Linked DNA regions of Rhodohalobacter sp. SW132. The protein of the gene in region 2 interacts with the protein of the main gene of each other region in a pairwise test. Links are inferred from orthologs where the notes say so. Each region holds a gene or a part of one and is shown on either strand. Other genes may lie near its edges.

Region 1 (17,823 bases), on a different replicon or contig from region 2:
ATTGTAACTACCCCGGTAATCAAGAGAGCAAATACAAGCATCATGGTTTGAATTTTTGTTTCCATATTCTCTGGCTTGGTTAATTTTAACATTTTTTGTTGTGTGGATATGTATCGATAATCAATCACAAACCTCCTTATACTCTTTAAACCTTAATTAAACGGTTAAGTAACTGGCTAAAAATATATAGCCGTGGAAACTTCAGTTAAAAAAAGTAAAATAGGCTTGCGTAATAGTTAAAAAACAAATTTGATTTCTGCAAAGAAAAAAATGCTTTTCTTCCTATAGCATTCGAAATCTTGCCCTGTATGATTTTACACCATTTATTAATATCTATAGTTTTTCAGAAACCTTGATTTCTTAGAAAAAAATAGTAGACATACAAAGATTTTAACCCGCTAATAACACTACTTTGTGCCGAAGAACGGTTTTGCAAAGTCATCAATAAAGACGTCAACAGCGACGAACTTCCGCCTGAATACTTTACCGGTTAAACTATTTTTAGTACTTTGAATTTTAATTTCCAAAAATTTACCCTTTATTAGAAAAGCTTCTAAAAAGAATCCAAAATATTAAGTAGCAATGGTCTGCAGTTTCATAAAACTAAATAAGCTATTTCTTACAGCAGTTTTTCTTGTACTCATATTCATGAGCTGCGGAGGTTCAAGGTCAGATGATGGTTCTAAAACCATCATACTTGCTCACGCAATGCACCTGACTCATCCGGTTACAATAGCTATGGACCGTATGGCTGAACTCACTGAAGAAAAATCAGAGGGACAGCTTAAAATTGAGATCTACCCTACAAGTCAGCTCGGTGGAGAACGCGAGCTTCTCGAGCTTGTACAGATCGGAACGATTGGTATCACTAAAATTTCCGGCGCAGTTTTGGAAAATATAGTTCCCGCCATGCAGGCCATGAGTCTTCCCTATCTTTTTCGCGATGAAGAACATTATGCCAATGTATTATGGGGCGATGTTGGCCGTGATATGCTGTTAGAAGGAGAAAAATATCGATTAAGAGGGATAGCATATTATGATGCCGGAATGAGAAGTTTCTATTCTGTGGGCCGGCCCATAAACACCCCCGCGGATTTAGCCGGGATGAAAATAAGAGTACAACCAAGTGTAATGGCCATAAACTTAATCCGCGCCTATGGCGGATCAGCTACCCCGCTTGCTTATGGCGAACTTTATACGGCTTTCCAGGGAGGTATTGTTGATGGAGCGGAAAATAATCCTCCAAGTTTTTATACATCCCGGCACTACGAAGTAACCGACTACTATATCCTCAATGAGCATACAGCCGTACCCGATGTACTTGTCATCGGTACGAAAGTCTGGGATACTCTCACTGACCAGGAACGGACGTGGCTTATGGAGGCAGTGAATGAATCCGTCGACTTTCAACGTGAGTTGTGGAAAGAATCAGAAGAAGAGTCACTGCGTATTGTCCAGGAAGCAGGAGTTGAAGTCATCCACCCAGACAAAGAACCTTTTCGGGAAAGAGTACAACACATTTATGACAATGTGAGGGAACGTGACCCTGAACTCTATCGATGGATTGAACGTATTCAGCAGGTTCAATAACATTAACTGTTAAATCAAATAATTGTGCGAAAACTGATTGATACAATCACAAGAAGTCTGCTTGTTTTTTTAATGAGTTCGCTGGTTATCGTTGTAGTATGGCAGGTATTTTCCCGCTATATCCTAAATGCACCAAGTACTGTCACAGACGAACTTGCCCGTTTCCTCCTCATCTGGGTCAGCCTTTTGGGTGCTGCATATTATTCAGGAAAGAATCTGCATATAGCGATTAATGTTTTACCCTCAAGACTCAGCCCTCCCAACAGAAAAAAACTAAATATTCTGATACATCTGATTGTCATCACATTTGTTCTTCTTGTTTTTGTGATTGGCGGGGGGATGCTGGTTTATTACACCTATACTTATCTGCAGCTTACTCCGACTTTGCAGATTCCTATGGCATTTATCTACGCAATCGGCCCGATAAGCGGGTTACTGATCATCTTCTATAAAATAGCAGATATTGCTGATCTTCTCCGTTCTGATGCGGAACAGGTCAGCGGGGATCATCAGTTTGAACAGGAAGACTTCACAGGATCAATTTAAACAGAGCCCTATGGGATTAATTGAGATACTAGTACTCGTATTAAGCTTTCTGATTCTGCTTGCTATCGGTGTCCCCGTCGCGTGGACGCTCGGTATTGCGAGCCTGCTAACGATATTATTTTCATTAGAGTCACTGACTGCATTCATGACAATGGCTCAGCAGGTAATGACCAGCCTGGACAGCTTTACACTGCTGGCAATTCCATTTTTTATACTTGCCGGTCAGTTAATGAATAAGGGTGGAATCGCAACACGTCTCATTAATTTTGCCAAAAATATAGTAGGCGCCCTTCCCGGTGGTCTGGCCCATATAAATGTAGTAGCAGCAATGCTTTTTGGGGCCATCGCGGGATCATCCGTGGCTGCAGCATCAGCTATTGGCAGCATCCTGGGACCCCGCATGGAAAAAGAGGGCTATACAAAAGAGTTTGGTGCGGCAATTAATATATCTTCATCCACTATGGGATTGATCATTCCGCCTTCCAATATCCTGATTGTTTATTCACTTGCCAGCGGCGGAACATCTATTGCGGCCCTTTTTATTGCAGGATACATACCGGGCATCCTCACCGGTCTGATTCTGATGGGAGTGGCAGCAGTTTGGGCGATGCGAAAAAACTTTCCGGTAGGAGAAAGAACCGCGTTAAAGCCTCTTATCAAATCGTTCCTGAAAGCGCTACCCAGTTTACTTCTTTTAGTTATTGTAATCGGGGGCATCGTAATCGGAATCTTTACCGCCACCGAAGCAGCAGCTATTGCAGTTGTATACACACTGGGACTTGCCTTTTTCTATAAAGAGATCCGATTTAAAGATTTGCCTTCTGTTTTGATGGGCTCCGTTCAAACCACCTCTATTGTCATGATTCTCATCGCTACTTCAATTAGCATGAGTTGGGTGATGTCGTTTGGGCATCTGCCTCAATCCATCAGTGAAACACTTCTGGCGCTGAGTGATAATAAAATTGTGATCCTTCTGATTATAAACCTGATCCTGCTTTTTGTGGGAATGTTTATGGATATCACGCCAGCTGTGCTCATCTTCACACCGATCTTTCTTCCTGTGGTGGTTGAACTCGGAATTGATCCGGTTCACTTCGGCATCATAATGATTATGAATCTCTGTATCGGAATCTGTACACCACCTGTTGGAACACTGCTCTTTGTGGGTGTGAGTGTGGCGGGAACCACCATTGAAAAAGTTATAAAGCCGTTGCTTCCACTTTTTGTCGCGATGCTGCTCACACTGATACTGGTAACCTTTTGGGAAGATTTGAGCCTTGCACTTCCACGATTATTTGATTTGATGTAAGCAGAACTAACAATTCAGGCCCTGGCTTCTCGGGCCGAAACTGAGACATCTCCATGTTCATCGATTCATCCTGAACAACGTTTAAATGGGCTCAAGCCCAGCAAAAAGAGATCTCTCCGTGCGTTCACCGCGAAAGAGCGGCTCTCTTAGTCTTTTGGGGCAATAGCGCGACTCGCAACTCAGTGGTTGAACCAGGAACACGGCAGCGCCATGAGGATGGGAATCATGCAAACGGCGTATGGCGAAACACTGCATGTTTGGGATACTGATACGCCGGTTAGAACCCAGTGCTATTTTGTCTTGTCGAGCGCAGCACCGGTGCTTTTCCGGTGCGTAGCCGAGACATCTCCCGGTTCGTAGTTCCATCTCGAACAACGTATAAACGGGTTCAAACCCAACGAAAGGAGATCTCTCCGTGCGTTGGCCGCGAAAGAGCGGCTCTCTTAGTCTTTCGCGCAATAGCGCGACTCGCAACTCAATGGTTGAACCAGGAAACAGCCCTGCGCCGTGAGGATAAAACTCCTGCCAATCGGCGTATGGCGATACACTGTATGTTTGGGATACTGATACGCCGGTTAGAACCCAGCGCCTTTTGTCTTGTTGAGCGCAGCACCGGTGCTTTTCCGGTGCGCAGCCGAGACATCTCCCGGTTCGTAGTTCCATTTTTTAGCATAGACCTGAGTTCGATTCTTAAATTTTTCGTATATCAATAAAAACAGTCCATAAAGGAAGTTAGTTAATTTAATTCGTCAACAATTATGTCATGCCGGACTCCGATCCGGCATCTCCTGCCTTGTTAAGGACGGGAGATCACGCATCGAGTGCGAGATGACGCCCTTTTTGGACTGTTTTTGACATTTTTAAATCGAACTCAGATCATAGGCTGGTTAAATCCTCGGTTCCCAACCCCGCTCATAATCGCGTCTCCACATGCTCATCGCTTCAGAATCACCAATTATTCTGCCCGTGCGCGGATTGATATCCAGTGAACGGCCGATTTCCTGAGATATATTTCCTAAATGGAGTGCTTTAACACTTTTTTGTCCCTCTTCAATAGGTGAATTTAGCTCTGTTCCCCTTCTGATAGCCTCGGCAAAATTATGAACATGAATATCTGTCAAACCGCCGCCGCCTACTGTATCCAGCTGATCTGTTTCATCATCGCGTATGTTCTTTTTTATCTCCTCATTGTCAAGATTATACGCTGTATACCCGCTTCTGTCTATCATCACAGTACCTTTCGTTCCGTGAATGACTGATCCCCTGCCTTTGTCCCAGAATTGATATCCGTTGCTGCTGCGACCTTCCCAGTTGATCGATTTTCCTTCAGGAAATTCAAACATTACGTTTTGCACGTCGTAAAATTCCCAGTCATCATCAAAATGATAGCGGCCACCGTTGGATGAAATTTTCTTCGGCAGATCCACACCAAGAGCCCAGCGGCAAATATCATATTCATGTGTTCCGTTGTTTAATAATTCACCCGTTCCCCATTTCCAGAACCAGTGCCAGTTGTAGTGGATAATATTATCCCGGTACGGTGTTCTCGGGGCCGGGCCCTGCCATAATTCATAATCCAGCCAATCGGGTACATCAGCTATACTGCCGGTACCGATAGGCCCCCTGGCATTTGCATAAAAGCATTTTGCATAGTAGACATCACCAATTAAACCTTCCCGGATTTCATTTATCACTTCTATTGATTCCGGGGCTGATCTCTGCTGGTTCCCCATCTGTACAACTTTGTTATATCTCTTCTGAGCCTGAACTATCAAATCAGATTCTGCAGGATTATGACTCGCCGGCTTTTCCACATACACATGTTTTCCCGCCTGAAGAGCCAGAATTGTAGCGGCAGTATGCCAATGATCGGGAGCCGCAATCACCAGGGCATCAATATCGGGATCGTCCAAAGCCCTCCGAAAATCGGTCCCGGTTTCCGGTTTCCTTCCCTGAATCACTTCCACTTCTTCTGCCCGTTCTTCAAGCGGACGTTCATCCACATCAAAAATTGATTTCACTTCCACACCCTCTGCACCGGCAAATACCTCCGACAAATAACCGGCCCTTCCACGCCCTCCCATCATAGCAACAACAATTTTATCGTTGGGCGAATAGATGCCTTTCGAAAAAGTTAGCGGCCCGGTAAGCCCGATTGCTGCTGTTGTAAGTGCGGATGTTTTGATAAACTTTCGTCGATCCATAGACCTCGTGATCATGTTCAGATTTGCATTGCTTTACTGGTTAAGCTAACATTATTTAATAACATTTATAAATACAAATGCTTGGCTCTATGTTTAATATTATTAGTACTCGATTGAAAAACCTCCAAGGGTTTGAAACCCTTGGAGGGTTGCCTCTAACTCGTTCTCGTCAACTGTACAGACTCTTTACCTACAATATTCCGCAAACCGTTCAGTAGTTCGTTGTTGGGTTCTACCACAAATTTCCTGACGCTCATATTCAGCGGGCCTTTTGCGTGTTTGCTTAGCACACGAAGGGTAACCGGAGTTTCGCCTTTGTGTATACTCATCAGCGTGGCCATCTCGTTGAGGTCATCTTTGGTGAGCAAAGAGGTTTCGAGCCGGAGTTTAAGCATCAGTTGGTTCTGAAATTTTTCGCGCAGGTTCTGAACCCGCTCCAGCGTATTGGCCATGATTTTGGGCTGCCCGCCGCGAAGACTCAGCGTACCGTCGAGCAGTACAATGGTATCCGGTGTCAGCAGTCCCTGGTGACGGTCGAACACATCACTAAATACAAGCACTTCCATCGCGCCTTGCAGATCCTCGATCTGAACAAATGCCATCGGGCGCCCTTTTTTGTCGCTGATCTGCTTCACGCCTGTAATAATCCCAACAATCTTAATCTGTTCGCGGTCGCTCATCTGACCGATTTTCTCCTCTGCAAGCGTATGTGATGCAAACAGCCGGATATCTTCACGGTATCGATCCAGCGGATGGCCGCTCAGATAGAAACCGATCAGTTCCCGTTCGCGGTTCAGCCGTTCGATATTGGTCCACTTCGGGCAGTCGCGCAATTTTGGTTCATCAAATCCTGATCCGGCACCACTGTCTCCTCCGAAGAGACTCGCCTGATTCAATCGTTTCTCCTCCTGTTTGCGGGAGGCGTAGCTGATGATATCCTCCACACTTGCCAGGAGCTGGGCGCGGTTATCATGCAGTGTATCAAAGGCGCCGGCCTGCACCAGACTTTCAATCGTGCGCCGGTTGCAAACCCGGGTGTCGATCCGCGAGGCGAAATCGAAAATAGAACGGAATTCGCCCTCTTTTTTACGCTCTTCGGCGATCTGTTCGATAGCATTAGATCCCACACCTTTTATGGCCGACATTCCGTACTGCACGCGTCCGTCACGCACCACAAATTTACCTTCCGCAGTATTGATATTGGGCGGGTCCACCGGGATATCAACCCGCTGGCACTCCTCAATGAAGAACGACACTTTTTTGATGTCGTTCATATTGTGGCTCAGCACCGCAGCCATATATTCGGCCGTGTAATTGGCCTTAAAGTACATCGTCTGGTATGCTACTACCGAGTAGGCTGCGGAGTGCGATTTGTTAAATCCATAACCGGCAAAAAGGGCCATCTTGTCGAATACATCTTTTGCCACTTCCTTGCTGTAGCCCAGATCCTGCGCCTGGTTCATAAACTTCTTCTCTTCCGGCGGCAGCAGATCAGCTTTTTTCTTACCCATGATCCGCCGCAGAACATCCGCTTCCCCGAGCGAGTAGCCGCCCATTTTCTGCGCTACCATCATGATCTGCTCCTGGTAGACCATAATTCCGTGTGTCGGTTTCAGGATTCCCTTCAGATCATCGTGCGGATATTCCACCGTTTCCTCACCATGTTTCCGCTTGATATAGTCGGGTATAAACTGCATCGGACCGGGACGATAAAGCGCGTTCATGGCGATCAGGTCATTTATCGACTCCGGTTTCAGATCCTTGAGGTGCTTCCGCATCCCTTCTGATTCAAACTGAAACACGCCCACGGTGAGTCCTTTTTTGAAAAACTCAAACGTCTGTTCATCATCCAGCGGGATATCGTCCAGGTTGTACTCAACACCGTGATTATCCTTCACCTGCTGGATCGCCGTTTTCAAAATCGAAAGCGTCTTGAGGCCGAGGAAATCCATCTTCAGCATCCCGGCATCTTCAATATATTTTCCGTCGAATTGCGTCACATACAGATCGGCATCTTTTGCTGTAGCGATCGGGATGTAGTTGGTCAGTTTATCCGGCGCGATGATCACCCCAGCCGCGTGGATTCCTGTATTCCGGACCGATCCCTCCAGCGTCTCCGCCATCTTCAGGGTCTGTCCTTCGAGATCATCTTTCTTTTTAATCTCTTGAAGATCGCGAACCTCCTTGATCGCATCTTCCAGCGAGATACCGATCGTATCCGGGATCAACTTGGCGATCCGGTCGGCATCCGGCAGCGGCAGATCCAGTACACGTGCCACATCACGGACCGATGACCGCGCCGCCATCGAACCGAACGTGATGATATGTGCCACCTGAGATTTTCCGTACTTATCCACCACGTAATCGATCACGCGCTGGCGTCCGTCATCATCAAAATCGATATCGATATCCGGCATCGACACACGTTCCGGGTTCAGGAACCGCTCAAAAAGCAGGTCGTATTTCAGCGGGTCAATATTGGTGATGCCCGTGCAGTACGCCACCACCGATCCCGCCGCCGAACCACGCCCCGGACCTACATACACTTCCATCTCGCGCGCTTTGGCGATAAAATCCTGTACAATCAAAAAGTAGCCGGCAAAGCCCATTGTTTTGATGATATTCAGCTCGTGATCGATCCGATCCATCACCTCACCATCCAGCTCATCGTACCGCTCTTTGGCACCTTCAATGGTAAGATGACGCAGGTAATCATCTTCCGTCTCAAATGGACCAGGCAGGGTAAAGTTGGGAAGAATCACGTCGCGTTTCAGTTCAAGCGGTTCCACCTTGTCCACAATCTCCTGCGTATTGGTGATCGCCTGCGGAACATCGGCAAAGAGGGCTTTCATCTCCTCCTGCGTTTTGAAATAAAACTGGTCGTTCGGGAACCCAAAGCGGTAACCGCGCCCTCGCCCAATCGGTGTGCTCATCAGTTCGCCATTATCGATACAGAGCAGCGCATCATGTGCTTTCGCATCTTCCTGCTCCATATAGAACAGGTTGTTTGTGGCGATCACTTTAACATCGTACTTTTTCGCAAATTTGAGCAGCACGCTGTTCACCCGCTCCTCCTCTTCCAGGCCGTGGCGCATCAGTTCGATGTAGAGATCATCGCCAAACAGGTCGATCCACCACTGCAGTGCTTCCTCGGCAAACTCCTCTCCCTTATTCAGAATCAGGTCGGGAATCTCGCCTTGCAACCCTCCGGTTGTGGCGATCAATCCTTCCCGATACTTTTTCACCAGCTCCCGGTCGATCCGCGGGAATTTGTAATAGTACCCCTCAATAAAACCGAGCGAGCACATCTCCGCCAGGTTTTGATATCCCTCACGATTTTTGGCCAGAAACACCTGCTGATGCCGCTTGTCGCGATTATCGCGTGTAAATTTTTTCTGATGGCGATCTTCCACAAAATAGCACTCACACCCGATAATCGGCTTGATACCGGCCGAATGCGCCTTCTGCACAAAACTAAAAATGCCGTACATATTCCCGAGATCGGTAAGCGCCACGGCAGGCATCCCATCTTTTTTCGCTTTATCGATCAAGTCATCAATACCGGCCGCTGCTTCTAAAACCGAAAATTTGGAGTGGGTATGCAGATGGCTGAACGAACCCGTAATTTTTTCACCGTCGGCTGCCTCTGCCGGCAGATCAATTGCGGAATCGTCCTCATCCGCCTCGCCGGTCACGCCTCTGCGCCGCAGCTCCTCCACCTTTGGCATGTAGTGGGCCGGATTGATCCACTCCCTGGGAGATTTGGTATCCAGCTCCAGGTCGTTTGGCAGGTTTGGTTTGATAACGCCCAGCTGAACCAGCTCCAGAAACGCACGCGCGGTGGCATCCACATCAGCCGCAGCATTGTGAGCCTCCTCGAAGCCCACATCAAACAGTTTATCGTGCAGTTCGGCAAGCGTAGGCCATTTGTAGCGACCGCGTCCGCCCGGAATCGCACAAAATTCAGTTGATTCATCCTTGGTATCAATCGGAACTTTTTTGTCAAGCGGATTCTCCCGCTCCATCCGCAGGTATTCCGATCCCATAATATTGAGATCGAACTCCAGGTTGTGGCCTACCACAAATGTAGTTCGCTCAACATCCCGATTAAATGCATCCATCACTTCTTCCAGCGGAACGCCCTCCTCCCGTGCCCGTTCGGTAGAGATTCCGTGTACCTTTTCAGAGTTAAAAGGAATTGTAAAACCATCGGGCTGAACAATATAGTCCCCCTCCGAGACCAATTTACCGGTGTGATCGTGGAGCTGCCAGGCAAGCTGCACACAGCGCGGCCAGTTGTCGAAATCTGTCAGCGGTGCGGAGTAGTTATCGGGAAGGCCGGTGGTTTCGGTGTCAAAAATCAGGTACATAAAAGGAGATTACTGATGGATGATTTTGCTATATCGTACGCTTCAAATATAAACGAGATTTGAACCATTCACAGGTTAAAATCGGAGGAATTTCCGGGATCAGGTTTCTTTTATTTTAATCGTTTCTAAAATTCCCTCAATACTAATAGAAATGTACAGATGACATTCAAAGACGGATATTTGACTGATTCTTACTTTGTCAACTTAAAGCAATAATTCTTTACCTTGAATATCTAATCAGGAACAAACAATGTTTTACAAACCCTCATTTATTTTTCGTCAAATATCAATTAGATTGGAATTGATATATTTAAAATAATTTTTAATTGATTCATCATGAGAAATTTAGCCATACTCGTTCTTTCCATTTTTATGCTGCAGCTTTCTTCAAATGAAATTTCTGCTCAGGTTGGACAAGAAATAAATACGTATCAAATGATTCAGGACCTTTCCCCTGGCTATATGGAAAGGTTTGAAAAAGAAATAGATGCTGATGGTTCCCCATATCTGTTCAATGAATTTCTTTCCGGCTCCTTAACATTCATGAATGGTAAAACTGTGAGCGATGTCCCTCTTCGATTCAATATTCATGAAGAGAATGTTCAGTTTCAGAATAATGGTAACATCTTCGTTCTGGATGCCGAGGTTATCAATAAAATAGAAATCACAGGTCAGAATGAAACCATTACATTACAAAAAGGGTTTGATGCCCGGCGGTTGAGTGAGAATAACTTTGTTGAAATTCTCGCAGATGGAGATGCAAAATTTATGGTCAAGTATTCAGCCACCCTCAGACAGGCGAATGCAAATTATGGGGCGTCAGCAAACACCAATGAGTTCTCAACTACTGAAACTTATTATGTTAAGTTTGGGAATGAAGATACAGAAAGATTGAGGCGTCTGAATGAACGACGAGTTTTACGCGTTTTTCCTGATCATTCAGATGAAATTGAACAATTTGTAAACAACAACAATCTTCAACTCGATAATGCAGATGATGTAGCTGCTCTATTCAAATACTATAATTCGCTATAAAGAACATACGTTGCATTACACCTCACGCATCAAGAATCAAACCATTCCTTACTATTTTTATGTCTAAGCTACTGCTATACCCACTTCTGATCGTTTCTCTTATATTAATTTCATGTTCAGGTACTACCAATCAATACATTTCACCGGATTACGAAGATCAGAATTTAAATGATTCTGTATCTATTTTTAAAATTGAAGAGTCAGATTTCTCTGAAACCAATCCCGATCATACGTTTGGAACTCTGAGTGCAGCAGAAACTTCGCTTTTCAATGAACGACTTTTTGAACTTTTTTCTGAGGCTACTGCAGCGGAAGTTACCCAACATTTGAATTTTTCAGATTTTCCGGATTTAACCTTTCAAGTACGCCATTTTGATCAAAATGGTACCTCTCTTCATATCCTTGCACCGGAAAAAGGCTCTAAGCTAACCAATGATGGTGATGGGGTATCTCCAAGATTTGTTTTACTTTTAGATGGGTACAATTTCAATATATTTCAGGATTTGGCACCTGGTTTTTCATATGGCGGCCATGAACCTGAAACGGTTACCAAAGCAAATTTTGAGACCAAATATTTAATTTGGGATAACCAGATACAGGATGCTGTTGGATGGGGGAAAGTGAATTCAGAACAGGTTGTAAATCTTGCTCAAATCAATGAAGAGTATGATAATCTTATTTTACAGACCATTAAAGAGATGATTCCACGTAGCCCTTTCGCCCCGCGCAGAAGTTAAAATCAGGAATCATCCGTATCACGGATCAACGAGCTCCAGCTCTCGGCAAACAGATCACGCGATGTATTAAAGCTGTCGTTGTGGCCTCCCTGCAGTTCCACAAAACGGGCATTTTTAGTTTCTGAAGCGATCTCATAAAGTCTTTTCCCGTGACGGATATTTACAATCCGGTCACTGCTTCCGTGCATCACCAAAACCGTATCAATACGGCTGGTGCGCAGATCTTCATCCACGGGAAATTGGATCGGGACTAAAAATCCCGGCACAAACGGGTAGACATCCGAAGCGATCTCTTTTCCATTGATGAATGATGAATCCAGCACCAGGGCCCGGCCATCAAACTCAGCCGCCTGCCGGGCTGCGACTGCCCCGCCCAAAGATCGGCCGTAAAAAATCATCCTCTCCGGCGGAATGCCTGCTTCTTCTTCCAGATAATTCACTACGGCAATGCCGTCAGTGTAAATTCCGGCTTCATCAGGCGATCCCTCACTGTTGCCATATCCGCGATAATCATATAAAAATACAGCCGCACCCTGGTTTACAATCGTTTCAGCAATCCCGATTCTTCCGCTGATATTACCCGCATTCCCGTGAGAATATATCACTACGGGCTGCTCACTGGCATCCCCGATTAACCAGCCGTGGATGGTTACGCCATCAGGCGTTTCAATATAATGTTCACTCCATTCCAACCCGAGCCTGTCCGGCGAATCGATCATTTGGCCCGAAGGGTGAAATATTATTTGATTTTGAAACATAATGAGTGCTCCTACCAGCAAAAGATAACCGGCTCCGATCCAAAGAATAAGTTTCACTACAACTTTAAAGCTCATAGAAATACTTTAGAATGATGGCATGACTCAATTTACCCTCATCAAATTCAACATTCGATGGCGGAGCAGAATTCACTTCTGCTGTTTATCAAACCGAAATTTTCGCCTTTTAGCACGCTTACCGCTTTACGGAAAAGTATTTAAATGATTCTTCGGTCACATTTTCAATTTTCACTACATCTACAGATTTAACTTTTGCAGCTACCGGACCCGATTTTAGTCTATTTTCCAGTTCATCCACTTGCTCTTCTTCACCTTCCAAAACCGCCTCAACATCGCCATTTCGTAAATTTTTCACCCAGCCGTTTACACCCAGACCACGTGCGTTTTGCTTCGTAAAATGACGAAAACCCACGCCCTGAACTCTGCCCGAAATCAAAAGCTGTTTCTGAATTTTACCCATAATCGTTCAAACTTTTTTATCTTGCTCTATTGCGGAGCATTCTTAAATTAAATGTACACATGACTCTAACACAACTTAAGTATATTGTCGCGGTTGACAAACACCGCCATTTTGCTACGGCAGCGGATAAAAGCTATGTCACTCAACCTACCCTGAGCATGCAGATTCACAAACTTGAAGATGAGCTTGGCGTAATACTTTTCGACCGTTCTAAATCCCCGGTAGTACCCACTGAAATTGGTGAGAAAGTACTCGATCAGGCTCGTATTGTTTTGAATGAAGCCAGGAAAATATCGGACATTGTTCAATTTCAGGAAGAATCCCTCAGCGGAACCTTTCGAGTCGGCGTGATTCCCACGGTCGCTCCCTACCTGGTGCCCCGATTCCTCCACTCATTTTTAACCGCTCATCCTGATGTAGAATTGGTTTTTGAGGAATCCCTGACGGCCACTATTCTGGACGGACTGGAAAGCGATGAACTGGATGCCGGGATTATCGCTACTCCGGTAAAGAATGCGCATATCTACACGGAAGATTTATACGTGGAACCATTTGCGGGATATCTTTCCAAAAGTCACCCGCTGGTTGAAAAAGAGTTGTTATCTGTGGATGATCTGGAACAGACAAATATCTGGCTGTTGAATGAAGGGCACTGTTTCAGGGATCAAACCGTAAAAATCTGCAAGGAAGCAACCCGAAAGAGAGGTTCTGAGATTGAATTTCGAAGCGGTAATCTCGAAACCCTGAAAAAGCTTGTTGAACAGAATTACGGAATGACCCTTCTGCCCTGGACTGCAACTAAATATTCCGATCACAACAGTTCCGAGGCGATTATTAAGGAATTCAGCGAACCCGTTCCCTGCAGGAAAGTCCGGCTGGCCTATGGCCGTAAACACCTCAAAGAGAATATTTTAAAAGAGTTCAGAGAATCCATTATTCGCTCTCTGCCCGAAAAGCTGCTGAATGCCGATCAACAAATGGTGATTGAATAATCGCATCAAACATCTCAACTACGTCAGAATAGTTTATGCTCAGTTCCTTTTCAGCTCAGTGGTTTACGGCTTATTATGTTGTACTCGGTACAATTTTGATCGGGTACGGTGTCTATCTCATCGCAAAACAGCACGCAATGGCAGGTTACCTTAGAGATGTTGCTGAAAACACCGAAAAACCTCCGCGAGCTTTCAGATCAGTTCTCAAATACCTGCTTCTGTTCACGATTCCCGGTCTCATCCTGAGTTTTTTTCCATTTTCATGGATTGAACTCATTTTTTCAATCTGGTGCCTCATCATCATCTTTACTGTGGGGCAAATGCTTGTTCAATGGAAGGTTGTTTCCAGCCAGATCCTGGCGGTTGGCGGAGAGCTGCACAAAAAAATTCGGTTTGCCGGAATCAATATGATATCCATCGGTGTTGTACTTTTCATGCTGTGTTATATTTTGATATCGAACACAAGATAACTGATGCGATTACTGAAAGCGGGATACCAGGGAATCTACCTTCCTGAACTTGGAGTGGCAATGGACGGGACCCATCCCGATGCTGATTTCACGTTTGTGACACACGCCCATGCCGATCACATGCACAAAAACCGGTCGGCCCACACCTACGCTTCCCAGCCCACATTAAAACTGATGCATCTCCGTGGTTTCAGGGGTTCATCCACAGAACTGAAGTTTAACACTCCATTTGAAACCGATCGATTTACAGTAACACTCTACCCCGCCGGCCATATTCTCGGATCGGCTATGATTTTTATTGAATCAGATTCTGGCTCCCTTCTCTACACCGGGGATTATCGGACACCACCGTCACCCGCCACTGAAGGATTTAATGCCCCTCCCCGTGCCGACTTCCTGATTACCGAAGCTACTTTCGGCCTGCCAATTTATCGATGGAAAACCACGGATGAACTAGCTGAAGAGATCCGCTCATTTGCTAAGGACACACTCGCTGAAGGTTATACGCCCGTATTCCTGGCATATAATTTGGGGAAAGCGCAGGAGATCATGCATCTGCTTGCCCCGCTGAATCACCCCGCTATGATTCACGGCGCCGGTTTCAATTTATGTTCCGTGTATGTTGAAGAGAACATCGATCTTGGAAATTTTATGGCGTATGAGCGGGAAACTTGCGAAGGAAAAATCCTGGTTTGCCCCTCATCCGCCCTGTCCGGTGGATTTGCCTCCAATGTTAAGAAGAAACGCATCGCCTACTGCAGCGGTTGGGCGTCGCTCGAATCACGCCGCACCCAGCTTACAGTGGATAAGCTCATCCCCATCTCCGATCACCTCGATTTTTATGAACTGATCGATTTTTGTGAACGGATGGATCCAAAAAAAGTCTACATCACCCACACTCCAAATCCTGATGTTGTAAAACATTTTCTGGATGAGCGAAATATTTCATCGGCCTTTTTAAATACGGAGATGCAGGCCGATGACTGAACAAAAAACTTCGTTTGATGAGCTTTGTAACGTCATCCAGACCATACGAGAAACGCGTGGAAGCAACCGGAAAATAGCTATCTGTGCCCGGTATCTTTCCGGACTGACTGATGATGAACTGAATTTAGCATGCAGGTTTATCGGTGAGGGTGCATTTGAAAGCATCAGCGGAAAGCGGGCTTCTGTCGGCAGCCGCACATCCGGACTGGCAGCCGCTGATTTTTGTGAAATTGATTACGATCATGTGTTTAAACCGTGCCGGACCGCAACCGGAAGCAGCTCCGAAACCATCGCAAAACTGATGTACGCCACACCGGCCGCACGCAGTAAACGAAACCCGGCACAACTGTCGCTACACGCTGTAGAAGAACTTTTCGAAAAACTCTATTCCGTTTCTGGCCGAGCCGAAAAACAGGAAATTCTTATTTCTGCATGGCAAAAAATGTCGGCCACTGAAATTAAATATTTCATTCGAATGCTCGGACAAGGCTCTCTTCGGATTGGATTTGAAACCAAATCACTTGTATCAGCCATCGCAAAAGCATTTGAACAAGATCCTGAAGAAGTTCGATATGCACACATGATTACAGGATCAATTGGAAAAACAGCTCTTCTGGCCAAACGGAATTCATTGGCCGATGCAACCTTTAAACTGTTTCATCCGCTCTCATTTATGCTGGCTTCACCCATTGAGAGCCGGGCGGTTGATCAGCTTGATGAATACATCTGCGAGGAGAAATTCGACGGAATGCGCTGCCAGCTTCATGCAGAGGGCGATCAAATCAAGCTTTTTTCTCGAGACCTAAACGATATCACGCAGTCCTTTCCCGATATTGTTTCCGCATATCGAGATAAAAACCTCTCCCCTGTAGTTCTCGACGGGGAAATCTGTGTATTTAAAGATAACACCATTCAGCCGTTTCAACTGCTTCAGAAGAGAATGGGATTGAAAAAGCCGGGAAAAAAAATCCTGGAAAAACACCCTGTACTGTTCATCGCTTATGACCTGCTTTATCTGAACGAACAACCTGCGTTTGATGATCGACTGGAATCACGCCGGGAAAAGCTGCTGAAATTGTCCGAAAAGTCTGATGTGCCGGTCGTTCGTCAGTTTGAAGTTCGTGATTTTGATCATCTTGAAACACTGTTCAACCGCGCCCTTGAACACGGAAATGAAGGGTTGATGCTCAAGAAAAAAGAGAGCAAATACGAATATGGGCAGCGCCGTAAAACGTGGCTGAAAGTAAAAAAGCCGGGCGGATCGTTCGATACCGTCATGATGTATGCTCATGCCGGCAGCGGAAAACGGGGCGGTACCTATTCCGATTTCACCCTGGGAATCTCGGTCAGGGAAGATGAACGGTACGAAGAGGAGTTTATCCCGATAGGAAAAGCGTATGGCGGGTACACGGATGAGGAACTCAAAAAGTTAAACCGGGAAATCAAAAAAATTACCGTGGAAAAATATGGGCCGACTTTGGGCCTGTTACCAAAACTGGTTATCGAAATTGAATTTGACGATATCCAGGTAAATAAGCGCACAAAAGCCGGTTATACACTTCGTTTCCCCCGATTTAAAGCGATACGATGGGATCTGGGACCAGATGATGCCGATACATTGAAAGATGTAGAAGCGGTATATCAAAGTAAAATTGAAACATCACGTAAAGCTCAAGATAAAACTCCAAGCTTTTTTATCGCTTGTAGCACAATGGATTACAATACGTAAAAAATTATGTATCTATAAAGTAATCATTCAATTTTAAATTCTAATATTGTATGTTTGAACAGTAATAATATTTCATATACGTTAGGTTTCATTTTTTTAGAAAAATCAGCTCACCAAAATTTAAGTTTCTTCATCTGCCGTCGATAAATCAGATCGTTATATACCCCCATTTGACAATATCATGGATTCCCTACAAAAGTCACTACTTAAAGGACTTTTCCTTGCACTGTGTCTAACCTCAGCGCCCATAATTCTATACGGGCAGCTATCCCCTGTTGATCAACCGGAAATCAATTTTGACTATTCTGTTGAGGAGAGAGCTACAATAGATTCCCTGGAGGCATTTATTGAGGACCTCCTGATGAAAAACAGACTTACTGATGCCCATGAATGGTCACATAAAGGTCTGAGAATGGCCCGAAAGATAGGTTACAGGGAGGGAGAGTTTCGTGTAGCGCTTCAAATGGCAAGCCAGTTCCTCGATCGGAATATGATCGACTCCACTCTTTACTATTCTGAGTTTGCCCTCGAAATTGCCGATTCAGATTATGAACAAAAGCAGGCACTCAATAGTCTCGCCAATGGCTATGCAAAATCCGGTCGCAGTATTATAGCAAT
Region 2 (10,077 bases):
AGCTGAGACAAACAACCTGGATTGATCTGATAGCCGATATTCAAATCGTGCAATAAATTCGTAGGCAAATTCACTTTCATTTTCATGAAATATAAACGGGTCGCCGGGCGGATCAGCATAATACTCTTTTGCGTGATCCTGGTATAGAAAATGATTTCCCAGCCGAAAGCCCGGAACGAATTGTATCCGCTCATTAAGCCCGATAGGATAGTGCCAGCCCAGGTAAACAAACGCCGACCGGAAGCCGGAATCGGGAAATGAATCTTTATTATAACGTCTGTAGCGAAGTCCCGCCTCAAATTCACCGGAATAATAGGGCGTCCTCAGTTCAAGAGTGAAACCCGGAGTATTTGACCAGTCATTCAGTATACTATTTCCGCCAACCACCACATCTCCACCCGCTGCAACATCAATTGTATGAAACGCATTCTGTGCAAGTACGGCAGAGCTGCCGTAAAAAATGATCAAAATAGTAAAGGTTAATGATCTGGGCATACATTATGTGTATGTACAAATAATGAGTACTACGTAAAAAAAGCCTGTCAGATTGTTGAGCTGATTCTATTTAAGACCTCATTCGGTCGAACAAAGCTTTTTTTTGAACTAAATCAAAAACTGTAGTCGTGATTATTTTGCAAGATCGTATACCGCTTTTGCAACGGCCGGAGCCACGTTTTTATCAAACGCACTGGGTATAATTTGCTCCTCGGTTGGATTTTCAACCTGGTTGGCGATCGCTTTAGCTGCGGCTACGTACATTTCCGTTGTAATTTCAGATGACCGTGCATCGAGCAGGCCGCGGAATATTCCGGGAAAAGCCAGCACATTGTTGATCTGGTTTGGAAAATCAGACCTGCCCGTAGCAATAATCCGCGCACCGGCTTCCATTGCGTCATCCGGCATAATTTCTGGAATAGGATTCGACATCGCAAAGATTATCGGATCGTTGTTCATGGAACGAACCATCTTTTTTGTAAGCACATTTGGCACCGATACGCCAATGAAAACATCACAATAGGAAACGGCATCTTCCAGACCGCCTTCTGTGTTTTTGATGTTCGTCAGATCCGCAATTTCTTTTTTGATCGGGGATAGATCGGTGCGGTTTTTATGTATGGTTCCCCGGCTGTCGCACACCACAATGTACTCCACGCCAACATGACGAAGCAGGTAAATGATCGCCACACCGGCCGCACCTGATCCGTTGATCATCACTTTGAGGTCCTTAAATTTCTTGCCTGTCACCTTTAAAGCGTTAAACATTCCAGCGAGAGTTACCACAGCCGTTCCGTGCTGATCATCGTGCATAACCGGAATCGAGAGTTCATCCTTCAGGCGCCGTTCTACTTCAAAACAGCGGGGAGCCGAAATATCTTCGAGGTTGATGCCTCCATACGTCGGTGCAATCATTTTCACGGCCTGAATAATCTCCTCGGTATTCTGTGAGGCGAGCACAACCGGCACCGCATCGATATCGGCAAATTTTTTGAACAGCACAGCTTTGCCTTCCATGACCGGGAGTGATGCCTCCGGACCAATATTCCCAAGTCCAAGCACGGCAGATCCGTCACTTACCACAGCCACTGAATTACTTTTCCAGGTGTAATCGTAAGCAAGAGATAGATTTTTAGAAATCTCAAGACAGGGCTGGGCTACACCGGGTGTGTAGGCAAGACTCAGGTCTTCATTGGTTTCAAGCGGCATTTTTGATGTGATGGCAACCTTGCCGCCATACTTCTTATGTGCCTCAATTGCTTTTCTTCTGTAATCGTGCTTTTTATCTGAGCTCATTCTGATAGTTTAGAGCAAAATTTTTGTAAGGATCAAAACTACGGGGATTTTTACTTTGATGCGGGTTCAATCTCAGAAATTTACCACTACAATTAAAGTTTTGTTTATAAGATAAATACGGAGCCTATTATAAAACAGTTAATTGTCTTTATATGCATCCTATAGATCTTATTTGCCAATTGAGGATGCGGAGAACGGAGTTGGAAGAGAAACTAAAACTTTTTCGAAAAATCAATAGGTATACACAAAAGTTGGTTTGTATAGATAATAAATAAACGAGGAAATACCCATAAAAAAATATTTCTATTGTCCATACATACTTTGGAGGAGTCTTATGACGAAAGTGCAACTTTACATTTCTCTGTTCTGGTTTGTTCGCTCCTTGTGACTGGATGTGATACGCTGAAGCCTAATAGCGAACCTGTTTTATTTGAAATACATCTGCAAGAGCGTTTTAAAAATGATAATGTACGAGTCGAACTCAATGGTGATTTGATCTTTGAAGAGGAAATCACGTCAAACCGGGCAGGACTTGCCAGGATATTGATCTTTAACCAAGAAGTACCTTCTGATCCAGAAGGTGTAATTGTAGCGGTATAAAAGCAGATTTCAAAGGGTGAGCATGATCTTCATGTCTGGATAGATGGTACCATTACAAAGGATACAACACTCACCTTGGCAGATACATCGTTTATTGGCATTCGATTCGATATGGACTTCGACAACAAAGTTGAAGTATATCTCAGCAAAAAAAGATTTACCTACCATTAAATGAATCATGAATAAAATAGAAACAATCGATAGGTATACACAAAAGGAATAGTACAATGAAACCACACTTCGCCACAATCGCCGTGCTTGCATGGATTTTCTTCCAACTGCTGTTTGTCTCCTGCAGCAATCCGACGGACATCACAGACACAGATTCTGCACGCATCGTATGGGGCGAGCATATCGAAGAGGTGCGCATCGGCGACGACTCAACCACAGTCGTTCAAAAGCTGGGGCCGCCAAGCTATATGATTGGAGGTGATTTTAGTGGCTGGACGTTTTACTATACTGAAGATACAGATTACCATTCGATGACGATACGAATCTCACAAGACCCTGCTTTGCATCCTGGAGTATTTTCTTTGGAAGTCTGGCGACCTTATGATGGGACCACAGAGGAGGGAGTAGGACTCGAAATGCGGCGGAAAAATGCCTTGGAATACTTGCCACAACCCGATTCCACGCAATTTCGCCCCGGTGGTGATATCTTTGACTCTTTTTTTTATGAAAAGAATACATTTTTTACAAGATATAACGAAGCGGAAAAAATGTATATGATAGGGATGGGAATCGCCCTCCCTTATCATTGAACAAATAAACCAACAATGGAGGATTGCGTTATGGAAAAAGTTATGAGTAATCTTATCACAAAGAAGGCATGGATTTGTTTCATATTCCTTCTGCCAAACATCACAATGGCTCACGACTATCTGGCCCAGAGCCTGGAATCGATCATTCAACGCTCTACCGTAATCGTAGAAGGTCAGGTATTGGAACTTCATTCTGAACGCAGCCGACACCATACGACTATAGAAGTGGTAACCATTTCGATTCGTGAAGTGATTAATGGCCAATTGGAGGATAGAACCATTGAACTGCGGTTGACCCGACTGCCTTATGAAGATCCAAACCGTCCTATCTTTCCACACTTCGAAATAGGAGAAAACGTAATCCTGCATTTAAAGAACATTAATAGCCGCTGGATTCCAATAGGGCACGATCAGGGCAAGTTCAGCATAATCGATGGCAGAATCGGTCAAAGTCAAGTAACTGTGGCCGAGTTTAAGGTCTCTATCAAAGAGTTTGCAACAGGAAAAACCGACTCGGCACCTGTACCGGAATTAGGGTGTGCCCCCTAATCTTAATCTTCAACCGGCCATTCGTTATTCCCCCGATCCACATCAGACATCCTTCGGGTCGGGTCTATTTCAATCCGGGCGATATCCTCATTCGGAATATCGATCAGGAAATCATATTCGGGAAATACCCAGGGCCAGTCGGGCAGTGTGTGGCGCTCAATACCGGGATTTTCATTCTCTTTTTCTCCCCACATAATTCGCATCGGAATGTAGTAGTGGATGATCGAGCCATCCGTCAATTCAACTTCCAGGTCAATCGGCATCGGCATCAGGCCGATACGCTCAAGAGTAATTTCTGTCTGTCCGTTTTCTGCAGGTTCAACGGATGAAACTCCGTAATCGATCGTACGCGTGGTTTCAATCCAATACTCGTAGTACCAGTCGAGCACCATTCCTGATTCACGCTCCATAATCCGAAGAAAGTCGCGTCCTTTTGGATGTTTGAACTTCCATTCTTCATAAAAGCGGTTGAGTCCGCGCTTGAGCACATCATCTCCGACAATATACCCGAGCTGATGCAGGAAAATCGCCCCCTTGGTGTACGATGCCACGCTATAGGCAGAATTTCGGTGGTAATGATCCGCATGAATGTGCATTGGCTCTTCAATGCCTGCATTTACAATATTGAAATACCCCTGGTGACGGCTCACCATCGGATCTCCTTCACCATCATTAAACAATTCATTCATAACCAGCGCAGACAGATAAACCGTAAACCCCTCATCAATCCACTGTTCGGTGGTCTCGTCATTTGCCACAACTCCTTCATACCAGGCGTGGATCAGCTCGTGAACTGTAACCCCAACCAGGCTGCCAAAATTACGATTCCCGGTGATCAGCGTACCCATGGTGTACTCCATACCGCCGTCTCCACCCTGGATCACTACATATTCATCGTAGGGATATCTGCCGTAATTCTCATTCATATACTCAAACGCCCTTGATGTGTATTCCGGCAGACGCTCCCAGTTTTCCAGAAGCTGAGCCTGGTCTTCATCTTCGGCATTTGTGGCTACGGGATCAGTCTGGTAGAAAAATCTCAGGAGCGGCCCATCGGGAACCTGGTAGGTGGTGTGGGTATAATCAGGATCCGCAGCCCACATGACGTCGTGCACATTTTCTGCCCGGAAGTTCCATGAGAGTTTTTCACCATCGGGAATGTTCAGATCACTTTCGGATTCTTCATACCCAAAACCGACTTCCTGCGGATTTTGCAGGATTGATCCTGATGCAACAACATAGTCGCGATCGATGTGAATGGTGATGTCAAAGTTCCCGAACGGAGCATGAAATTCTCTTCCGATATAGGGATTCGGATGCCATCCGCGCTCATCATACGCCGCAATTTTCGGGTACCACTGCGCCATCGAAAATCGGATTCCTTCCAGGTTATCGCGGCCGGAACGCCGGGTTTGATACGGTACCTGTGCTTCAAATTCCATCTCAAACACCACCTCTTCGCCCGGCGCAATTGGCTCAGCCAGGTGAACTTCCATGATGGTGCCCTTGATTGTAAAGTCGATCTCTGCACCATTCTGTGTCATCCACTGGATATCCTGAAAACCGATTTCAGTCTCATCGTAATGATAAATCCGGTCACGCACACGGCGGTCAGGATCATCAATTGTTCGGGATCGCTTGTCCATCATGCTGTTTGGCTGAAACGCATTGAAAAAGAGGTGATAGAAAACGCGGTCGAGCGTGTCAGGTGAATTATTGGTATAAACCAGCGTCTGGTGTCCATCAAACCGATTGGTCTCCACATGCATGTCAATCTCCATCGTATAATCAACCGCCTGCTGCCAATAACCCGGTCCCGGCTGAGATACGGCTTTGTCGGTTAGCGGAGTAAGGAGAAACAGAAAGATGAGAAGCGGCGTGATTCGTGTCGATGTGGGCATAATAATCGGTTAAATGATTTATGGGGAAGTATTCCGGATGATCATTGATTTCTTTATACAGCCGCTTAATGTAAGCAAAAAGCGGGACTCCGGTAAACCGGGCACAGCGATTCAACAGGTTTTGATGTTAAAATATTGTATCTGTACCAAGTTGGTATCCAACAGACATGGTATTTTTGTTAACGTAAACCCGCACCGGGTATCATCTAACAACGGAGAATGGATTCTGTTCGGAATGGTAGCCCTGAAAAATACCATGTCTCAGGGGTACTGGTTTAAAAGCTGGAGCGACTTGCAAATGCGCGGCTCAGAGTAGCTTCGTCGATGAACTCGAGTTCCGTTCCCATCGGGATTCCGTAGGCGATCCGTGTGACGTTAACGTCGTAGCTGAGCAGCAGTTTGTTGATGTAATAGGAGGTCGCTTCGCCTTCGGCATCGGGATTCAGGGCCAGTATCACCTCTTCAATCTGTTCATCCCCGGTGCCGATCCGTTCCAGTAACTGTTTGATGCGGATATCGTCCGGACCCACATTTTCGAGCGGAGATATCACTCCGCCCAGCACGTGATAACGGCCCCTAAACTCATTGGTTTTTTCGATGATGTAAACATCCTGAAACTCTTCAACCACACATACAACGCCATTTTGACGCTTTGGGTTGCTGCAAATTCTGCAGGGATCGCTGTCAGTAATGGTTCCGCACACGGAGCAGCGCTGCACAGATTTTTTGAGCTGAACCAGCGCATCAGCCAGGCCAAGCACCCGTTCATCGGTTTGTTTGAGCAGGTGAATCGCCATTCGCTGTGCTGATTTTCTTCCGGTACCGGGAAGTTTTGCCAGCTCTTCAATCGCGCGTTCCAGCGCCTCAGAGGTGATTTGCATCTAAATGTATCGTTAATTTAAATTACTAACGGGCAAACTGTGCACTGATGATCAGCCTTTGTTTGCCCAGCGGTTTCCGTGATTTTACAGGCCAAATTTACTGAGATCCATTCCGCCGGGAAGTCCGCCTCCGGGCATCATATCTTTGTAAGCATCCTGCATCTTCTCCTTTGCCGCCGCTTCAGCTTTGTCGAGCGCTTTATTCACACCAGCCACCACAAGATCTTCCATCATCTCTTTATCGTTCGGGTCGATGACGTCATCATCCAGGTCAATCGATACGATTTTTCGATTTCCGTTGGCCTGTACTTTCACCATACCGCCACCGGCTTCGGCATCAACGATCAGCGTGCCGAGTTCATCCTGAATCTCTTTCATCTTAGATTGCATATCCTGGAATTTGCCGAACATATCGGCCATATTAAATTGACTCATAAGTCTTAAAATTAAATGGTTTAGAATTCAGATCTGTCCGGTTTTTAAAAAACCGCAAAACCTGTTTTCGATTGATAATTATAAAGTGTGTTCAATTGATTAGTAGTCGAGCTCAGCACCAAACAGTTCAACAACGCTTTTCAGGTGCGGATCTTTCCTTTGCAACTCCTTAAATCGTTCATAGGGACTCAAAGTTTCCTTGTTTTTCGATTTTCTCTCCGCCACGCACTGTATCCGAATCCGAATTCCAACGGTCTTCTTCATCAGGTCGGAAAGTAGCTCCTGGTTTTCATCAACCATATTTGTAGCGAACTCACTATCTGCCGTTACCGTTAACCGGTTTCCGGACAGATCTTTTAGCTGTACGCGCATCATCTGGTAATAAAGCATCTGGGGGGCATCATCCTTCAATTTCCCTAAAAACTCTTTCCAGTACGGTTCAAGGTCGGAAGCCTCTGAGAGTTCAACCGGTTCAGGAATTTCCTCTTCTATAGTTGCGGTGGCCACCTCGCTCTCATCCTCCTCTTGATCCTGCGATGAACTGATTCCTTTTGCGAATCCAAGAGCCGGTTTTACCAGGTCAAAATCATCATTTTTCCGTACCCGGGTTTGCGGTTTGGACTCATCTGCGGGAAGTGCAGACGTTTTTTCTTCTTTCTGATCGATGTTTTCGTTTTGTGGGCTGACTGACTGCTCACCCCGATTCTCTGAGTGATCTTTTCCATTCGATGGATGTTCAGCTTCGGCCGCAATTTCTTTTCCTTCATCAGTATCATCATCATCGTCATCCGCAGAGAATTCATTCTCTTCATTTGTTTCCTGCACGGCAGGAGATTGCTCGTCGGCAGATTTTTTTTCGGGGGATGATGGCGCCTGCTCTGAGGTTTTTTCTTCAATTTCAGGCGATGAACTTTCAGCTACCGGAATCCCGCCGTTTTTTTTTAACCGGTTCAGGTCTTCAAGCAGGCTGTTCAGCTCACGGCTGCGGTTCATGTGGATGAGTTTCAGCAGCAGAATCTCGAAATGAACACGCGGCTGCTGTACGTCGCGCATTTTTAGCTGAGCTTCACTAACCATGTGGAGCATTCTCATCAGGTCTTCGGCTTCAAAAGCTTCTGCTGTTTGGCGGTATCTTTGTTTTGTTTCTGCTGTAGCATCCACCAGGTACATTCGCTCTGAGTTCAATGCTACATAGAGATTTCTCAAATGTTCGGTCAGCGCAGCCAAAAACTCCTGGATATCCACACCGCCCTGTATCAGGTCATTCACAAGCTGCAGGCCGGTATCAGAATTTTTCTTCTCCACAGCTTCCATAAACCGGAATAGCTGATCACTGCCTACCACATTCAGGGCCTCAACAAGATCATCATACCGTATGGAATCCCCGCAAAATGCGATCGCCTGGTCCATCAGCCCAAGCGCATCACGCAGTGCGCCATCCGCTTTTTTGGCGATAACGTGGAGAGATTCATCATCCATATCAATTCCCTCTTTTGCACAAATATCACGCAGCCGGGATACAATTTCATCTACGCTGATCCGCTTAAAATCAAACCGCTGCACGCGGGAAAGAATGGTGGGCAGAACTTTGTGCGGTTCGGTAGTGGCAAAAATAAAAATAGCGTGGGCAGGCGGTTCTTCCAGTGTTTTCAACAGGGCATTGAACGCCGCTTTACTGAGCATATGCACTTCATCCACAATAAATACCTTGTAGCGGCCATTTTGTGGGGGAATCCGAACACTCTCTCTCAGGTGGTGAATGTCATCCACTTTATTGTTTGATGCGGCGTCAATCTCCACTACATTCAGCGTTTGATTGAGCGATTCCCCGTCTACATCGGAACCTATCGAATTGATGGTTCGGGCAAGAACGCGGGCCATTGTAGTTTTCCCGACACCCCGGGGACCGCAAAACATGTAGGCGTGTGAAATACGATCCTGTTTAATTGCGTTCTTAAGGGTGTTACTGACATGTTCCTGCGAAACGATGTCATCAAAGCTCTGGGGACGGTATGTTCGAGTAAGTGCTCTGTAGTTTTGAGGCATAAAATCTGTTCTTTTATAAACCGAAAGGTACTAAAAAATGACCTTCATTTTGAGCAGAATTCTGTAAAAAGGTAATCGATTTACTGAATTACTGTTCGTTTTATCAGGATCGTTGTATTTTGGCCTAAACATAAATTTGCTGATCATACAGCTATGGCGCGCTATTGCATACTAATTATTGCAGGACTTCTAACCTTCACCACTCTCGGGCTGCCGCTGAGTGCGGAAGCTCAGCCGCAATCTCCTTATCAAAGAGGGCTGGAACAGCTATATCGCGGGCAGGTTGAAGACGCACTGTCTACCTGGGAAGAGAGTTATGAAGATTCGGAGAGGGTGGATTCCCGGATTGGATTTGAATATATCCGGATTATTACCGAGCGGGAGTTTGATGATCATTTCGAAACCGCTACCGAAATGTATTACAAAGCGGTGATGAATGGCTCGGGTGTGAATAGCCGGATCGCCCTGAGGCAGGAGATCGAGCGGCTGAAAGCGATCGTGGGAGATGGTATATACCGGCAGTGGACCGAGTGGTGGGAAGCCCAGAATAACGAACTGCGCACCGACATTCGCGGCTACTGGATTCAGCTCGATCCCACTCCCTCACGCACGGTGAATGAAAGGCTGATTGAGCACTGGCAGCGAATTGCTGAATCCCGCAACCGGTTTACGAAGAACAACTCTACCATTTATGGCACCGACGAACGCGCAATGATCTACGTTCGCTACGGTGAACCCGACCGCGTTCAGACAGGAATTCTCACCCTGCAGGACCTGAACGTGAAACCATGGCTGGAACGGCAGATCGTGCTTCGCGAAGACCATACCGGCGATGATGTTGAAGCCCGTCAGTCACGTGACCGTATGGGCGAAAGTGGTTCAGGAGCCTATTCAGCTATGCAGACAGATGCGTTAGAGTATGTAATTTATGACAATCACCGATATCCCGAATATGAAATCTGGTTTTATGATGATATTACCACAACCGGAAACGAGCCGGTGCCGTATATCTTTGGGACAAACATCCGGACCGATCAGTTTGAGCTGCGGTCAGGAATAGAGGAGTTTATACCGGAGCGGGCGTATAATGTAGATGCATTCGGCGAACGGGAG

Evidence for each region.
Region 1: the proteins of dnaX (region 2) and dnaE interact in binary tests that used the Escherichia coli proteins (3 or more experiments, as listed by UniProt). The link is inferred for Rhodohalobacter sp. SW132 from one-to-one orthologs.

Annotation. Positions count from the first base shown.
Region 1 is NZ_QUOK01000011.1:128,833-146,655, forward strand. The notes cover bases 5,605-10,323. They hold dnaE (DNA polymerase III subunit alpha), read right to left. Parts: upstream 10,020-10,323; coding sequence 5,805-10,019; downstream 5,605-5,804. Other genes in these bases: DYD21_RS17650 (Gfo/Idh/MocA family oxidoreductase), read right to left, coding at 5,605-5,649. Outside these bases: DYD21_RS17630 (TonB-dependent receptor), read right to left, coding at 1-65; DYD21_RS17635 (TRAP transporter substrate-binding protein), read left to right, coding at 649-1,590; DYD21_RS17640 (TRAP transporter small permease), read left to right, coding at 1,615-2,136; DYD21_RS17645 (TRAP transporter large permease), read left to right, coding at 2,147-3,445; DYD21_RS20920 (hypothetical protein), read right to left, coding at 3,921-4,118; more of DYD21_RS17650, read right to left, coding at 4,333-5,604; DYD21_RS17660 (hypothetical protein), read left to right, coding at 10,356-11,054; DYD21_RS17665 (hypothetical protein), read left to right, coding at 11,114-11,791; DYD21_RS17670 (alpha/beta hydrolase), read right to left, coding at 11,794-12,624; DYD21_RS17675 (acylphosphatase), read right to left, coding at 12,743-13,027; DYD21_RS17680 (hydrogen peroxide-inducible genes activator), read left to right, coding at 13,087-14,019; DYD21_RS17685 (hypothetical protein), read left to right, coding at 14,055-14,489; DYD21_RS17690 (hypothetical protein), read left to right, coding at 14,493-15,476; DYD21_RS17695 (ATP-dependent DNA ligase), read left to right, coding at 15,469-17,205; DYD21_RS17700 (tetratricopeptide repeat-containing sensor histidine kinase), read left to right, coding at 17,387-17,823. UniProt on the Escherichia coli protein: DNA polymerase III is a complex, multichain enzyme responsible for most of the replicative synthesis in bacteria. This DNA polymerase also exhibits 3' to 5' exonuclease activity. The alpha chain is the DNA polymerase catalytic subunit.
Region 2 is NZ_QUOK01000001.1:1,100,546-1,110,622, forward strand. The notes cover bases 6,492-9,435. They hold dnaX (DNA polymerase III subunit gamma/tau), read right to left. Parts: upstream 8,965-9,435; coding sequence 7,018-8,964; downstream 6,492-7,017. Other genes in these bases: DYD21_RS04760 (YbaB/EbfC family nucleoid-associated protein), read right to left, coding at 6,568-6,918. In the rest of the region: DYD21_RS04720 (hypothetical protein), read right to left, coding at 1-495; DYD21_RS04725 (NADP-dependent malic enzyme), read right to left, coding at 628-1,791; DYD21_RS04730 (hypothetical protein), read left to right, coding at 2,098-2,391; DYD21_RS04735 (hypothetical protein), read left to right, coding at 2,619-3,152; DYD21_RS04740 (hypothetical protein), read left to right, coding at 3,183-3,701; DYD21_RS04745 (M1 family metallopeptidase), read right to left, coding at 3,704-5,602; recombination mediator RecR, read right to left, coding at 5,878-6,483. UniProt on the Escherichia coli protein: Part of the beta sliding clamp loading complex, which hydrolyzes ATP to load the beta clamp onto primed DNA to form the DNA replication pre-initiation complex.